Regions from separate parts of the Bradyrhizobium sp. 482_C4_N1_8 genome, predicted to be linked through region 1. Evidence: predicted binding sites of a transcription regulator. Region 1 holds the regulator's gene; each other region holds the start of a gene.
What was found. Region 1 encodes PhoB, which activates phosphate uptake and scavenging genes when phosphate is short. Its sites were predicted from a motif close to TGTCATNNANCTGTCAT; they were not measured.
Positions count from the first base shown of each region.

Region 2: the regulator PhoB is predicted to act here: its motif matches at 2,197-2,213, upstream of AB7Z56_RS25305 (RNA degradosome polyphosphate kinase).
Region 3: the regulator PhoB is predicted to act here: its motif matches at 2,070-2,086, upstream of AB7Z56_RS02055 (DUF2794 domain-containing protein).
Region 4: the regulator PhoB is predicted to act here: its motif matches at 1,523-1,539, upstream of AB7Z56_RS14455 (UDP-2,3-diacylglucosamine diphosphatase).

Region 1 covers NZ_CP197231.1:8,672,953-8,677,160, reverse strand. Annotated here, with positions in the region: gene pstB (phosphate ABC transporter ATP-binding protein PstB) at 1-524, shown strand, start outside; gene phoU (phosphate signaling complex protein PhoU) at 536-1,252, shown strand; gene phoB (phosphate regulon transcriptional regulator PhoB) at 1,268-1,975, shown strand; gene AB7Z56_RS41160 (GcrA family cell cycle regulator) at 2,211-2,723, opposite strand; gene AB7Z56_RS41155 (aspartate aminotransferase family protein) at 3,180-4,208, shown strand, end outside.
Region 2 covers NZ_CP197231.1:5,225,873-5,230,080, reverse strand. Annotated here, with positions in the region: gene AB7Z56_RS25305 (RNA degradosome polyphosphate kinase) at 1-2,123, opposite strand, end outside; gene AB7Z56_RS25300 (DnaA ATPase domain-containing protein) at 2,268-2,945, opposite strand; gene AB7Z56_RS25295 (CDP-alcohol phosphatidyltransferase family protein) at 3,058-3,600, opposite strand; gene purM (phosphoribosylformylglycinamidine cyclo-ligase) at 3,755-4,208, shown strand, end outside.
Region 3 covers NZ_CP197231.1:431,616-435,823, forward strand. Annotated here, with positions in the region: gene acnA (aconitate hydratase AcnA) at 1-544, shown strand, start outside; gene AB7Z56_RS02050 (DUF1223 domain-containing protein) at 762-1,538, shown strand; gene AB7Z56_RS02055 (DUF2794 domain-containing protein) at 2,151-2,522, shown strand; gene AB7Z56_RS02060 (GNAT family N-acetyltransferase) at 2,671-3,198, opposite strand; gene AB7Z56_RS02065 (Bax inhibitor-1/YccA family protein) at 3,502-4,208, opposite strand, start outside.
Region 4 covers NZ_CP197231.1:3,116,502-3,120,709, forward strand. Annotated here, with positions in the region: gene AB7Z56_RS14445 (Lrp/AsnC ligand binding domain-containing protein) at 161-406, opposite strand; gene thiD (bifunctional hydroxymethylpyrimidine kinase/phosphomethylpyrimidine kinase) at 536-1,336, shown strand; gene AB7Z56_RS14455 (UDP-2,3-diacylglucosamine diphosphatase) at 1,563-2,375, shown strand; gene AB7Z56_RS14460 (glycosyltransferase family 4 protein) at 2,375-3,418, shown strand; gene AB7Z56_RS14465 (threonine/serine dehydratase) at 3,483-4,208, shown strand, end outside.

The DNA.
Region 1 (4,208 bases):
TGGACCTCAATTTGCTGCGCGCCCGCGTCGGCATGGTGTTCCAGAAGCCGACGCCGTTCCCGATGACGATCTACGAGAACATCGCCTTCGGCATCCGCCTTTACGAGAAGATCTCGAAGTCCGAGATGGACGACCGCGTCGAGAAGGCGCTGCGCGGTGGCGCGCTGTGGAACGAGGTCAAGGACAAGCTCAACGCCTCCGGCCTGTCGCTCTCCGGCGGCCAGCAGCAGCGCCTCTGCATCGCCCGCACGGTCGCGGTGCGGCCCGAGGTGATCTTGTTCGACGAGCCCTGCTCGGCGCTCGACCCGATCTCGACCGCCAAGGTCGAGGAGCTGATCCAGGAGCTGTCCGAGAACTACACGATCGCGATCGTCACCCACAACATGCAGCAGGCGGCGCGCGTCTCCGACAAGACCGCCTTCATGTATCTCGGCGAGCTGATCGAGTTCGACGACACCAGCAAGATCTTCACGTCGCCGACCGACCGGCGCACGCAGGATTACATCACCGGCCGGTTCGGCTGAGGAGACGGAACATGGGTTCTGAACATACCGCAAAGGCCTTCGACACCGACCTCCAGGAGCTCACGCGCCTGGTCGCCGAGATGGGCGGCATCGCCGAGCGCATGATCGTCGATTCCGTCGACGCGCTTATCCGCCGCGACGTCGCGCTCGGCCAGCGCGTCGTGACCATCGACGCCGAGCTCGACGCGCTCCAGAAGAAGATCGAGGAGCGCGCCGTTCTCACCATCGCGCGCCGCCAGCCGATGGCGGTGGATCTGCGCGAGATCGTCGGCGCCATGCGCGTCGCGACCGATCTCGAGCGGATCGGCGACCTCGCCAAGAACATGGGCAAGCGCGTCGCGGCGCTGGAGACGGATTTCCATCCGCTCAAGCTGTTCCGCGGTCTGGAGCACATGACCGACCTCGTGCAGCAACAAGTCAAGTCGGTGCTGGATGCCTATGCCGCGCACGATCTGCCGGCGGCGATGGCGGTGTGGAAGGGCGACGAGGAAGTCGACGCCATCTGCACCTCGCTGTTCCGCGAGCTCCTCACCTACATGATGGAGGATCCGCGCAACATCTCGTTCTGCATCCATCTGATGTTCTGCGCCAAGAACATCGAGCGCATCGGTGACCACGCCACCAACATCGCCGAGACCGTGTTCTACATGATCGAGGGCCAGGCGATCACCGACAAGCGGCCGAAGGGCGACATGACGACCTTCGCCACGACGGTCCCGAACACTTAAGGAGCGACGAACACCATGGGCGCACGCATTATGGTGGTTGAGGACGAGGAAGCTCTCACCGAGCTTCTCCGCTACAACCTCGAAGGCGACGGCTATGACGTCGAGACGGTGATGCGCGGCGACGACGCCGACACCCGCCTCAAGGAGCACATCCCCGATTTGATCGTGCTCGACTGGATGCTGCCGGGCCTCTCCGGCATCGAGCTGTGCCGGCGGCTGCGCACCCGGCCCGAGACCAAGCAGCTCCCGATCATCATGCTCACCGCGCGCGGCGAGGAGAGCGAGCGGGTGCGGGGCCTTGCGACCGGCGCCGACGACTACATCGTCAAGCCGTTCTCGGTGCCGGAGCTGCTGGCACGCGTGAAGGGCCTGCTCAGGCGCGCCAGCCCCGAGCGGCTCGCCACCGTGCTCGCCTATGGCGACATCGAGCTCGACCGCGACAAGCGCCGCGTGGCGCGCTCGGGCCGGCCGATCGATCTCGGTCCGACCGAATATCGCCTGCTGGAGTTCTTCCTGGAGCATCCCGGCCGCGTGTTCTCGCGCGAGCAGCTGCTCGACAGCGTCTGGGGCCGTGACATCTACATCGACGAGCGCACCGTCGACGTCCATATCGGCCGCCTGCGCAAGCTGCTCAATCTCGGCCGCGAGCAGGACCCGATCCGCACCGTCCGCGGCGCGGGCTACGCACTGGACGATCGCTTTGCGAAGGCGGAGCAGGCGTAGCTCGGTGAGCTGCGGCCACACTCTCGGTGTCGTCCCGGACAAGCGCAAGCGCGGGTCCGGGACACCCACAGCGAGCGGTTATTTTGTGAAAAGGTAACTCCGAGTCCCCGTAGCCACATCTTGCGGTGGTTAAGGGTCCCGGATCTGCGCGCGCTCGAGGCGCGCTTGTCCGGGACGACATCGGATTTGTTGAGCCGCCATCGTGTGACGGCTCCTTTCTGAGCTCAGAACGACTTCAGCGCGGACCCGGCTTCGCCGGCGCGCGCCGGCGATCGGCCGCGGGCTGATACGCCACGCGCGAGTGCTGGGCGCAGTAGGGCAGGCCGGAGAGCGCCTTGCCGCCGCAGAAGAAGAAATCCGGGCTCGAGGGATCGCCGACCGGCCAGTGGCAGGTGGCCTCGTTCAGCTCCAGCAGCGACAGCCGCTGGCTCATCGGCACGACGTTGTCGTAGGTGACCGGTTCGGCCTCGACCTCGACTTCGAAGGCCTGCGCCAGCGCGGTGTTGCCGCGCGCGATCGGGCGTGTCACCCGCATCATGTGCTGGGCGGGGCGCGCCTTGCGCGGCCGCGGCGCTGCCGATGAAGGGCTCTTGGCGCGGCCCGACAGGCCGAGCCGGTGCACTTTGCCGATTACGGCATTGCGGGTCACATTGCCGAGTTCAGCGGCGATCTGGCTGGCCGAAAGTCCGGCCTCCCAGAGCTTTTTCAGCTGCTCGACGCGATCATCCGACCAGGTCAAAACGGTCATTGCACCCTTTCCTTCGCCGGCGCCTGCCATCCTGGCGGCCGCACGGCGAATGCCTAAGCTTCGAAAAACCCGTGCCGCCAGAATCCCTTAAGGCTCGCCGGGCGCACCAGATGCGCCCGAACGCTTACGCCGGTACATGAGGACTTAGAGGATCAGAACTGCTGCACGAGATGTCGTATCTGACAAGCCAAACGCTACAATATGGCGTGACTCACGCGCAAGAGTCCGCCGACTCGCTTCCACATGTTCCGTGGCGGAAATACGCAAAATCGCCACCGCAAGACTACGGATTCTGCGTTTCGCGAGGCTTTCCGGGCGGCATTGACACCGGTTTCACCAGGCATAAGATAGTCAGGCGTGCCGCCCTTAAAAGGCGGCACGTTTCGTTTTCCGGGCCGGTCAATGGTGCGTTGCGCAATGCACGCTCACACCGTCCGCAACATTCAAGTGATCGTCATGACTAACAGCGCAGCGCCGCATTTGCTCCCCGTTTTCGCCAGGTCCGACCTCGGTTTCGAGCGCGGTGAAGGCTGCTGGCTGATTGCGACCAATGGCGATCGCTATCTCGATTTCACCTCGGGTGTGGCGGTGAATGCGCTCGGCCATGCTCATCCTGCGTTGGTCAAGGCGTTGCAAGAGCAGGCCACCAAACTCTGGCACATGTCGAACCTGTTCCAGAGCCCGGACGGCGAGAAGCTCGCCGCGCGTCTGTGCAACGAAAGCTTCGCGGACTTCGTGTTCTTCTGCAATTCCGGCGCCGAAGCGCTGGAAGGTGTGATCAAGCTGGTCCGCCATCATCACTTCTCCAAGGGTCATCCGGAACGTTACCGCATCATCACCTTCGAAGGCGCCTTCCACGGCCGCACGCTGGCAACGCTCGCCGCGACCGGTTCGGCAAAATATCTCGAAGGGTTTGGCCCGCCGATGGACGGCTTCGACCAGGTCCCGCATGGCGATATCGAAGCCGTCAAGAAGGCGATCGGTCCGCAGACCGCCGGCATCCTGATCGAGCCGATCCAGGGCGAGGGCGGCGTGCGTTCGGCAACGCCCGCCTTCCTGAAGGCGTTGCGCCAGCTCTGCGATGAGAAGGGCCTGCTGCTCGCGTTCGACGAGGTGCAGACTGGCATGGGCCGCACCGGCGATCTGTTCGCGCATCGCCGCACCGGCGTCACGCCTGACGTGATGTCGCTGGCCAAGGCGCTCGGTGGTGGCTTCCCGATCGGCGCGGTGCTGGCGACCGCGGACGCGGCTGCCGGCATGGGGCCCGGCTCGCACGGCTCGACCTTCGGCGGCAATCCCCTCGCGATCTCGGCTGCCAATGCCGTGCTCGACGTCATGCTCAAGCCCGGCTTCTTCGACCACGTGCAGAAGATGTCGCTGCTGCTCAAGCAGAAGCTCGCCTCCGTGATCGATCGTTATCCCGACATCGTCAGCGAAGTGCGCGGCGAAGGCCTTCTGATCGGCATCAAGGCCGTGGTGCCATCC
Region 2 (4,208 bases), 3.4 Mb from region 1:
CCAGATAGACTCGGATTTGTCATGAAGTAGTTGTGGACGTTGAAAGGCTCCTCGCCCTTCGCGGTCTTCATACGCGTCGAGGACCCGTCCGGCAACAATTGCCAGCTCTGCTCATTGTCCTTCAGATTCGCGACCATGATCTGTTCGAGAACCTGCTGATGCACCGTGGGATTTTGCAGCGGACACAGCACCTCGACGCGGCGGTCGAGGTTGCGTGGCATCATGTCGGCCGAGGAGATATACACAGCCGCTTTCGCGCTCGGCAGGCCCTGGCCCATGCCGAAACAGTAGATTCGGCCGTGTTCCAGGAAGCGCCCGATGATCGACTTGACGCGGATGTTCTCCGACAGGCCTGGAATGCCGGGCCTGAGGCAGCAGATGCCGCGCACGACGAGCTCGACCTGGACGCCGGCTTGTGAGGCCTCGTAGAGCGCGTCGATGATGTCGGGGTCGACCAGCGCATTCATCTTCATCCAGACCGCGCCGGGGCGGCCATGCCGCGCATGCGCGGTCTCGCCTTGGATGTGCTCGATGATGCGCTTGCGCAACGTCAGCGGCGACACCGCCATCTTTTCCAGATCGCTCGGCGCGGCATAACCGGTGATGAAATTGAACACGCGCGCGGCGTCGCGGCCGATGGTCGGATCCGAGGTGAAGTAGGAGAGGTCGGTGTAGATACGTGCGGTGACGGGGTGATAATTGCCGGTGCCGGTGTGGACGTAGGTGGTGAGGCCGCCGCCCTCGCGGCGCACCACCATCGAGAGCTTCGCGTGCGTCTTCAGTTCGAGGAAGCCGTAGACGACCTGCACGCCGGCGCGTTCGAGGTCGCGGGCCCAGCGGATGTTGGCCTCCTCGTCGAAGCGCGCCTTCAATTCGATCAGCGCGGTGACGGACTTGCCGGCTTCGGCGGCTTCCGCCAGCGTGCGCACAATCGGGGAGTTGTTGGAGGTGCGGTAGAGCGTCTGCTTGATCGCGACGACATCGGGATCGCGGGCGGCCTGCTGCAGGAACTGCACCACCACGTCGAAGGATTCGTAGGGATGATGGACGACGAGGTCCTTCTGCCGGATCGCGGCAAAGATGTCGCCGCCATGCTCGCGCACGCGCTCGGGATGGCGCGGTACGTAAGGGGTGAATTCGAGATCGGGCCGGTCGAGGCGGGTGAGCTGCGAGAGCTCGTTCATGGCGAGCACGCCGTCGACCAGGAAGACCTCGTCGTCGGCGGCCGACAGCGCATGCTGCACGAAGCTGCGCAGCTCCTCCGGCATCTTGCCGTCGATCTCGAGCCGGATCACCGACCCGCGGCGGCGGCGCTTCAGAGCGGTCTCGAACAGGCGGACGAGGTCTTCGGCCTCTTCCTCGATTTCGAGCTCGGAGTCGCGGATGATGCGGAAGGCGCCCTGGCCGTGGAGATTGTAGCCGGGGAACAGGCGGTTGATGAACAGCCCGGTCGCCTGCTCGAGCGAGATCAGCCGCACGACCTTGCCCTCGGCCGGCAACCGGATGAAGCGGTCGATCTTGCCGGGCATACGAATCAGCGCGTTCATCTGCTTGCCGTCGGCGGCGCGCGTCAGCTGGAGCGCGATGGTGAAGCCGAGGCTCGGAATGAACGGGAAGGGGTGAGCCGGGTCGATCGCGAGCGGGGTCAGCAGCGGAAACACGTTGTTGAGGAAGTAGTCCTCGATCCAGGTCCGTTCCGCCTTGGTGACGTCCTTGCCGTCGACCAGCACGATGCCGACGTCGGCCAGCGTGCCGCGCAGGTCGCGCCAGATCGCCTGCTGGTCGGAGGCAAGCTGCGAGACGGTGCGGTTGATCAGCGCGAGCTGCTCGGACGGCGTCAGGCCGTCGGGGCTGCGCTCGGCGATGCCCTCGCGGATCTGGGCCTTGATGCCGGCGACGCGGACCATGAAGAACTCGTCGAGGTTATTCGCTGAAATCGACAGGAATCGCACCCGCTCCAGCATGGGGTGGCTGGGATTGACCGCTTCCTCGAGGACGCGGCGGTTGAAGTGCAGCCAGGAGAGCTCGCGATTGATGAAGCGCTCGGGACTTGAGGCAATCGCCGGCAGGCCCTCGGTCTCCGGGGCTTTTTCTTTAATTTCAACAGCTTGCGCAGAGTCCATCAGAAGTCGATCCATCCAGTTCGCCCCAATTTGCGACTTATGCGCAAAACCGGCGGGAGCATGTGTTAGTCCGATGACGTTTCGATGACATTGATGTTCCGCCGCTGCGCCGCGTCAAGCGGCCTTGGAGCCAGGGCGGAAGGGTCAGGCGTCCCGAAGCAGCTCGGCGGCCAGCGCCCGCGTGACGGGGCGACCGAGGCGCAGGGCCTCGCTGTCGAGCAGCTCAACGGCCTCCCGTGCGGCCGCCGAAGAGCGCTCCAGGCGGGTAGCGAGGTAGCTGACCACGCTCTCATCCACGGCGAGCTGGCGGTCGGCGCAGAACTTGACGATCAGGCCGCGGAAGAGCTGGTCGTCGGGCGGCAGCAGCGAGATCACAGGCACCGCGCGCAGCCGCGAGCGCAGGTCGCGCAGCTCGATCTCGAGCGACGCCGGTACCTCGCGGCCGGTGAAGAGCAGGTAGGCCCCATCCTCGCGGGCGAGGTTCATCAGATGAAACAGGGCCCGCTCGTCGAGCTCTTTTGCCCTGAGATCCTCGACCACCAGCGCGCCGGTGGCGAGCGCGCCCGGGACGTTTTCGGCGGTCAGCCCATTGGCTGTGGTCGAGCGGGCGCCGGAAGCCTCGGCCCAGATCGCGGCGAGATGGCTCTTGCCGCTTCCTTCCGGGCCGGCCAGCCACATGATCCGGTTCGGCCATTCAGGCCAGGCGTCGATGAGGGCAAGACCGGCTTCGTTGGCGGGGCCTTCGAGGAAATTATCCCGGCTGAGGCTTTCCGCGTGCGGAAGCGAGAATGCCAATTGTCGGGGATGAACGCGGCCTGCCACGCTTGCTGTGCTCCGTGCCGGCACGCCGGCTTCGTTTGAAGAGATTCGACGTCATCGAGCGGGAGTTGGCCTTTTGCGGGGCCGCATCCCGGCTCATTTGGCCTCGATCGTGCTACTTGGCTTCGATCGTACTCATGTGCCGCAGCCACTCGACGAGATAGAGCGACACGGAAGAGAGCGTGAAGACCGTGACGAGGCCCATCAGGATCATATCATAAGGCGCCGGTTTGAAGCCGAAGGCCAGGGAGGCCAGCACCAGCGCCGCATAGGCCACCTGGGCGGCGGTGTTGAGCTTCGACACCTTCGACGGCTTCATCTCGACCGGCTTGTCGAACAGCCAGGACACGATCACGGCGGCGACGATCATGATGTCGCGCGACACCACCAGGATCACGATCCAGCGCGGGATGTCGCCCCAGATCCCCAGTGCCAGATAGATCGAGACCAGCAGCGCCTTGTCCGCGAGCGGATCGAGCAGGGCGCCGAGCTCGCTCGTCATGTTGAAGCGCTTGGCGAGGAAGCCGTCGACCGCGTCGCTGACGCCGGCAATGAGGAAGACGGCGAACGCAACCTCCATTTGGCTCGACACGATGGCCCAGACGATGATTGGGACCAGCATGATGCGGCCCAGGGTAATGATATTCGGAATACTCACGCGGCGCTTCCTGGCACCCGGCCTGACCTCGAATCCGGCCCGTTTGAAGGCTGAACCGGTTGATATCTACATAGTATAGGGCGGGGCGCCACGCTTGCCATTGCGCGTCCCCGGAATTCGACGTAACCAGCCGCAAACCCACTGGAAATCGGGCATGACCGACCGCAAAAACGGCCTCACTTACGCCGATTCAGGCGTCGATATCGACGCGGGCAACCGCCTGGTCGATCTGATCAAGCCGTTGGTGCGCGCCACCGCGCGGCCCGGCGCCGACGCCGAGATTGGCGGATTCGGCGGCCTGTTCGACCTAAAGGCGGCCGGTTTCAAGGACCCCGTCCTGGTCGCCGCCACCGACGGGGTCGGCACCAAGGTCAAGATCGCGATCGAGACCGGCCTGCATGGCGGGATCGGCATCGACCTCGTCGCCATGAGCGTCAACGACCTCGTGGTACAGGGCGCCGAGCCGTTGTTCTTCCTCGACTATTTCGCCTGCGGCAAGCTCGACCCGGAGGCGACCGCCTCGATCGTCGCCGGTGTCGCCGAAGGCTGCCGCGAATCCGGCTGCGCCCTGATCGGGGGCGAAACCGCCGAGATGCCCGACCTCTACA
Region 3 (4,208 bases), 8.2 Mb from region 1:
GCGCGGCACCTTCGCCAACATCCGCATCAAGAACTTCATGCTGAAGGGCGCTGACGGAAATATCCCGGAAGGCGGTCTCACCAAGCACTGGCCCGACGGCGAGCAGATGTCGATCTACGACGCCGCGATGAAGTACCAGCAGGAGCAGGTGCCGCTGGTGGTGTTCGCCGGTGCCGAATACGGCAACGGTTCCTCGCGCGACTGGGCTGCGAAGGGCACGCGCCTGCTCGGCGTCCGCGCCGTGATCTGCCAGAGCTTCGAGCGTATCCACCGCTCCAACCTGGTCGGCATGGGCGTGCTGCCGCTGACCTTCGAGGAAGGCACCTCCTGGTCGTCGCTCGGCCTGAAGGGCGACGAGAAGGTCACGCTGCGCGGCCTGGTCGGCGACCTGAAGCCGCGTCAGAAGCTGACCGCGGAGATCGTCTCCGGCGACGGTTCGTTGCAGCGGGTTTCGCTGCTTTGCCGCATCGATACGCTGGATGAGCTCGATTACTACCGGAACGGCGGCATTCTGCACTACGTGCTGCGCAAGCTCGCGGCCTAAGCGCGAATTTGTGAACGGTGGCTCACCGCGACGTGAGTAGAAGGTTAAACGAGGGCGGCCTATCACAAGGCCGCCTTCGTGCGTTAGAACACGCGTCCGATGGTCCCGCCCGGCGGAAAACCTCGCCCCGGACGGTTGAGTGTACGATGCCCGTAAGACTACGGTGACCATCAGGCGATAGGATCTTCCCCCACGCGTGCGAGGTGTGACGTTCAACATGACTGCAATGATGGCTTCTAATCTGGTTTCGCGCTGGTCCGGTGCACTCTGGTCGGGAGCACTTGGTATCTGCGCCATCGTCGCCGTCATCCGTCCCGCCGAGGCTGATCCTCGCGCCGTAGTCGAGCTCTTCACATCGCAGGGCTGCTCCTCCTGCCCGCCCGCCGACCAGGTCATCGGCGATCTCTCCAACGACCCGTCGATCATCGCGCTGAGCATGCCGATCGACTATTGGGATTATCTCGGCTGGAAGGACACGCTTGCGGATTCGCGCTTCTCGGCGCGGCAGCGCGCCTATTCGCGCATGCGCGGCGACCGCGAGGTCTATACGCCGCAAGTCGTGGTCAACGGTTCGACGCATGTCATCGGCAGCGATCGCGCCGGCATCGAGAGCGCGATCGGCAAGACCGACAACGGCACAGGCGTAATGAGCGTGCCGGTGACGATGTCGCTTGCAGGCAAGCAGATCAACGTGTCGGTGGCGGCGAGCAAGGAGTCGGCGGTCTCGCACGGTGAGGTCTGGATCTGCTCGATCACGAAATCGGTGCCGATCGCAATCAGCCGCGGCGAAAATCGCGGACAGCAGATCACCTATCACAACGTCGTGCGCAACCTGCTCAAGGTCGGCGACTGGAACGGGCGTCCGGAAAGCTGGACGGTGCCGTTGGAAAATCTCACGCGCGACGGCGTCGACGGCGCTGTGGTCTATGTCCAGGACGGCAGCCGTGAGAAGCCGGGTGCGATGCTTGGCGCGGCGTACACGTCGCTGCACTAGATCCGATCTCTCTCGCCAACGTCGCACTCGCTCTCACGCCTCATGGTGAGGAGCGCGCCCTCGCGCGCGAGGCGGACGATGCTACGCATCGCCGCGAGAACCATGCAGGCGCGGCTGATGCAGCGCGGCCTTCATCCTGCGAGTCACCGCTTCGCGGCTCCCCACGATGAGGGGTGAGAGTTGTCTTCGCGTTAATCAGAGAGAAGTTGGTCGTGCCGGAAACATCTCGGCACAAACCAAAAAGGACCAACTTGCGTTGGCCCTCCTTGTCGCGCGTACAGACCCGATCCTGACGGCCCCGGGGGGCTGGGGGCTGAGGAATCCGGAACCGAAAGGACCGGGTCAACGCACACAGGTCTTTTCGCAATGCAGGGCGGCAGGCGCTTGGCGGAAAAGCGGCGATATCAAGATTCCTTCTAACGATCCCGTGACGGTTTGCCGCGACAGAATTCCACTCCTGCGTGTGCTCCGATTCGCACCCGATTCAATCAGTTGAGTGAAGAGCCCCTTGCGGCGGGGAACAGTTGGCGCGATCATGCAATTGTCATGATCCGCGGTTCCGGGGACGGTCCTTCGCGGATGCGATCATGCCGCGAGATGAGGAGGCGCTCGATGAGTCTGACGCCGGAGGATGCCGATCCGAGCGAGCAGCGCGCCGTGGCGCGCCCCACCGCTGCGAATGCCCAACCCAACCGGGTGACATTCAACCGGCTGGAACTGAACCGCATCCTCAACCTGTACGGCCGCATGGTCGCCGACGGCGAGTGGCGCGACTATGCCATCGACTTCCTGAAGGACCGCGCGGTGTTCTCGGTCTTCCGCCGCGCCTCGGAGGTGCCGATCTATCGCATCGAGAAGGACCCGCGGCTGGCGCGCAAGCAGGGCATGTACAGCGTGATCTCGGCGACCGGCCTGATCCTGCGCCGCGGCCACGAGCTCGAGCGCGTGCTGCTGGTGATCGATCGAAAATTGGCGGTGGTTTAGCCTTACGGACGGTGCCGTAGTGTGGGCAAAGGCGCACCGCGCCGTGCCCACCATCTTTCCTCAATCACCGGGCATGCTGGGCACGCTTCCGCCTTCGCTCTCCGAGCTACGGCGGACAAGTCGCTTTGCCCACCCTACGAGACCGAGGTTATTTCGGCACCGTACTCGCGCCCTCGCCCAGATCCCGCTGCATCATCACCGTGTCGAGCCAGCGGCCGAATTTCAGGCCAACATTGGGATGCGTGCCGATCATCTTGAAACCGCCGCGCGTGTGCACGCCGATCGAGCCGGCATTGGCGGAATCGCCGATCACCGCGATCATCTGGCGGAAGCCGCGCGCCTCGCATTCAGCGATCAGCCGGTCCAGCAGCAATGAGCCGATGCCGCGGCGGTGGAACGCGGGATCGAGATAGATCGAGTTCTCGACCGTGAAGCGGTAGGCCGGCCGCGGTCGGTAGGCGCCGGCATAGGCATAGCCGGCGACGCTACGATCGAGGATGGCGACGAAATAGGGATAGCCGCCGTCGATCAGCGCGCGGTAGCGGCGCGTCATCTCGGCCAGATCCGGCGGCGCCAGCTCGAATGTCGCGGTGCCCTCGCGGACGGCCTGCTTGTAGATGGCGGTGATGGCGGGAAGGTCGGCCTCAATGGCGGGCCTGATCTCAGGTGCGGACATGGCGGCGAGATTAGAGCCTTCCCGCGGTCACTGGAAGGGGCAACGCCGCTTCCCCATGCTCCGTCATTGCCAGCGCAGCAGCCCTCCAATCTTCTCCGCTGTCATGCCCCGCGCAGGGGGGCATCCAGTACTCCGAGACAGCGCGGCTAGAACCGAGCCGCTGCGGCGTACTGGATCGCCCGCCCCAGTGCGCAATTGCGCACAAGGCGGGCGATGACAAGCGGGGGGGCGTCGCGCATCCCGGCCCAAACAAAAACCCCGGCCTCTCGGCCGGGGTTCGTATCCGTTCTCTCGTCGAAGCGCTTAGTCGCGCTGGCCAAGGAGCTGCAGGAGCAGCGTGAACAGGTTGATGAAGTTCAGGTACAGCGACAGTGCGCCGGTGATGGCCGCACGCTCTGCGATGTCACCGCCGGCCGAGGCGTAGCCGTAGATGTAGTCGTTCTTCAGCCGCTGGGTATCCCAGGCGGTGAGGCCCGCGAACACCAGCACGCCCACCACCGAGACGATGAACTGCAGCATCGTGCTCGCCAGGAACAGGTTGACCAGGCTCGCGATGATGATGCCGATCAGGCCCATGAACAGGAACGAGCCCATCCCGGTCAGATCACGCTTGGTGGTGTAGCCGTAGAGGCTCAGTGCGCCAAACGTGGCCGCGGTGATGAAGAACACCCGCACGATCGAGGTGTGCGTGAACACCAGGAAGATCGAGGACAGCGAGATGCCCATCAGCGCCGCGAACACCCAGAACAGGATCTGCGCGGTCGAGGGGGCGAGACGGTTGATGCCCGCCGAGATCACGAACACCATCGCGAGTGGCGCGAGCATGAACAGCCACTTCAGGGGGCTGACGAACATCGCGTAGCCGAACGGCGTCAGGAACAGCTTGCCGACGCGGACGGCCTCCGGGGTCGGAACGTCGGTCACGGCGGCCATATAGACGCCGAGCGCGGCCAGGCCGGTGATGGCGAGGCCGATGCTCATGTAATTGTAGATGCGCAGCATATAGGCGC
Region 4 (4,208 bases), 5.6 Mb from region 1:
TCATCGATGAAGCGCGTTGAGCCTTGCCAGCGCAAGAGGGTGTCGAGCGCTGGATGATGTGCGCGATGGTTAAAATCCGAAGAACTCACTTTGAGCACAATTGGTCCGCTGCGCTGTCTCGGAAGCGGACTTTCCATCCGGCCCTCTGTGAGTGCAAACCCTAGCTTGCGCCAAACGCCTTGAAGGTGATGATGGTGAGGGTGTCCTGGATGCCCGGCAGCACCTGCACCTTCTCGTTGATGAAGTGGCCGATGTCGGTGTCCTTGTCGACGTAGAACTTCACCAGCAAATCGTAATGGCCGGCCGTGGAGTAGATCTCGGAGGCGATCTCGGCTTCGGCAAGCGCGTTGGCGACCGTGTAGGACTGGCCGAGCTTGCATTTGATCTGGACGAAAAAAGGAACCATTGCAGTCACTCCGAAGCATATCTGGCGGCTAATAGGCCAAAACCGGCCGGATTTAGCAAGCGAACTTGCGGGCGACCGGGGTGCGCGCTAGGACGGGGCGATGGCCTCAAAAACGCGGAAAATCGCCCCATGACGACGCCTGTGGCGCTCACCATCGCCGGCTCCGATTCGAGCGGCGGCGCCGGCATCCAGGCCGACCTGAAGACCTTTGCCGCGTTCGGCGTCTATGGCGCCTCCGCCATCACGGCGCTGACGGCGCAGAACACAAAAGGCGTCACCGGCATCCACGCGGTGCCTGCCGACTTCGTCACCGCGCAGATCGATGCCGTGTTTTCCGATCTCGAGGTCGGCGCGGTGAAGATCGGCATGGTGGCGCAGGCCGCCAGCATCGATGCGATCGCAGCGGCGCTGTCGCGCTGGAAGCCGGGGCATATCGTGCTCGATCCCGTGATGGTCGCAACCTCGGGCGATCGCCTGCTCGCCGCGGAGGCCGTGGAAGCCCTGCGCAGGAAGCTGATGCCGCTGGCGTCGGTGATCACGCCCAACCTGCCCGAGGCCGCGGCTCTGCTCGACGAGCCCGTCGCGACACGCGAGGCCGAGATCGAGAGCCAGGGGCGCCGGCTGCTGGCGTTGGGCTGCCGCGCGGTCCTGATCAAGGGCGGGCACGGCGAGGGCGCCGAAAGCATCGACTATCTCGTCGAGGCCGAGAACACGATCGCGCTTGTGGCGCCGCGCGTCGCCACCCGCAACACCCACGGCACGGGGTGCTCGCTGTCCTCGGCCGTCGCGGCGGGGCTTGCCAGGGGCGAGGATCTCGCGCGGGCCGTGCGGAACGCCAAGGCCTGGATCAGCGCAGCGATCGCGGCCGCCGACCGCTTCAGCGTCGGCCACGGCCACGGGCCGATCCATCATTTCCACAAATTTTACTGATCCGGGCCGCGAGCGCACCGCCGGCGGCGCGCGGGACCGCTGCCGTTAACCTGTTCAGCCATCGGTTCCGGGGTCTTGCGGAGGCCGTTGCGGCGTCATGTCGCCTGATTGTCGCATGCGACTGATATTCGCGGGGCGGGCGAGGCGAGGTTTGATTCGTATCCGAGGGTGCCTCAAAGGTTCATTGGTCATCCCCCTGTCACGGGATATTGTTACAGGCTGTCGCATGGGAAGTTACGATGTGAGTGACGAGGGCCCTGAAAGGCGCTTTCGCACGTTGTTCATCTCCGACGTTCATCTCGGAGCCCGCGGTTCTCAAGCCGACCTTCTGCTCGACTTCCTTCGCTACCACGATGCCGATACGATCTATCTCGTCGGCGATATCGTCGACGGCTGGGCGCTGAAATCGAGCTGGCACTGGCCGCAGTCGCATAACGACCTGGTCCAGAAGCTGCTGCGCAAGGCGCGGAAGGGCGCCAAGGTCATCTACATTCCCGGCAATCACGACGAATTCCTGCGCAACTATTACGGCACGCATTTCGGCGGCATCGACGTCGTCGAGAACACCGTCCACACCGGCGTGGACGGCAAGCGCTACCTCGTCATCCACGGCGACATCTTCGATCTCGTGGTGCAGAACGCGCGCTGGCTCGCCCATCTCGGCGACAAGGCCTACGACTTCGCGATCCAGATGAATCGCTTCGTCAACTTCTTCCGGCGCATGTTCAAGGTGCCCTATTGGTCGCTGTCGCAATGGGCCAAGCAGAAGGTCAAGAACGCCGTCAACTATATCGGCGCGTTCGAGCAGGCGCTCGCCGCCGAAGCGCGGCGTCACGACGCCGACGGCGTGATCTGCGGCCACATCCACTATGCCGTGATCCGCGACGAGGCCGGCATCCGCTACATGAACTGCGGCGACTGGGTCGAGAGCTGCACGGCGCTGGTCGAGCATGACGACGGTCATTTCGAGATCATCACCTGGGCAGATCAGGCGCGGAAGCCGGCACAGGTCCCGCAGGTCGCAGCAAGGGCCGCTTGATGCGCATCCTGGTCGCGACCGACGCCTGGCACCCGCAAGTCAATGGTGTGGTTCGGACGCTGACCAAGCTCGCAGACGCCGCCAAGGGGCTCGGCGTCGAGTTCACGTTCCTGACGCCGCAATCGTTCCGCACCTTTGCGATGCCGAGCTACCGCGACGTGCGGCTCGCCATGCCGCGCCCGGCGCGAATCGCGAAGCTGATCGAAGAGGCGCGCCCCGACAGCATCCACATCGCGACGGAGGGGCCGATCGGCCTGATGGTCCGCCGCTACTGCCGCCAGCGCAAGCTGCCGTTCACGAGCAGCTTCCACACCCGCTTTCCCGAATATGTCCGCGCCCGCGTGCCGGTTCCGGAATCCCTGATCTGGCGGGCGCTGCGCCGATTTCACGCGCCCAGCCGCGCCGTGATGGCGGCGACGCCTGCGCTCGCCCGCGAGCTTGGTGAACGTGGCTTCGACAACGTCGTGCTGTGGCCGCGCGGCGTCGACACGAGCCTGTTCCACCCCCGTGGGATCGACCTCTGCCTGCCGGCGCCAGTGTTTCTCTCGGTCGGCCGGATCGCGGTGGAGAAGAATCTCGAGGCGTTTCTCGATCTCGATCTGCCCGGCACCAAGGTGATCGTCGGCGACGGCCCGGCGCGGGTCGCGCTGGAAGAAGCCTATCCGGATGCGATCTTCCTGGGCGAGAAGCACGGCGAGGCGCTGGCGGCAATCTATGCTGCGGCCGACGTGTTCGTGTTCCCCAGCAAGACCGACACGTTCGGCCTGGTCCTGCTGGAAGCGCTCGCCAGCGGCCTGCCGGTCGCGGCCTTCCCGGTGAAGGGCCCTCGCGACGTGATCGGCGATGCACCGGTCGGCGCCCTCGATCATGATCTGCGCAACGCCTGCTTCGCGGCGCTCGACGTCTCCCGGCAGGACTGCGTCGAATTCGCCGCCAATTACACCTGGGAGGCCTCGGCGAGGGCGTTTGTGGACAGCATCAAGGCGGTTGGCGCGGTGCTTCCTGGCAGGAATGGGGCGGAGCCGGTTAGTTTCGTAGCCTGAAAACCAAGGTTCATCGCGCGCAGGTGTCTTGCCCCGCGCCTCGTCCGGCGCGATAACATCAGGCATGACCGAACATCTCCTCCCAATCGGCCCTGCCGATATCGAAGCAGCAGCACGCGTGATCGCGCCCTTCGCCATCCGCACCCCGCTGTTGTCCTTTCCCGTGCTCAACGAGCGCGTCGGCGCAAAGGTCTTCCTGAAGCCGGAGATGCTCCAGCGCACCGGCTCCTTCAAGTTCCGCGGCGCCTTCAACAAGGTCGCCTCGATCCCGCAGGACAAGCGCGCCGGCGGCGTCGTCGCGTTCTCGTCCGGCAACCACGCCCAGGGCGTCGCGGCGGCTGCAAAGATCCTCGACATGCATGCGACCATCGTGATGCCCGCGGATGCGCCGCTGTCGAAGCGCGAGCGCACCAAATCCTATGGCGCCGAGGTCGTGCTGTATGATCGCGACCGCGACGACCGCGAGGCGATCTCGCGCGGCATCGCCGAGAAGCGCGGCGCGACATTGGTCAGGCCCTATGACGATCCGTTCGTGATCGCGGGGCAGGGCACCGCAGGTCGTGAGATCGCCGAGGACATGGCTGCGCTCGCCCTCAGTCCCGACATCGTGGTGGCACCGGCCTCCGGCGGCGGCCTGATCGCGGGCGTCGCCACGGCCGTCAAGGCGCGCTATCCGCTCGCCGAGATCGTGGTGGCCGAGCCCGAGGCGTTCGACGATCACGGCATTTCGCTGACCGCCGGCCACCGCGAGCCGCATGGGCCTGCGGGCCGCACCATCTGCGATGCGCTG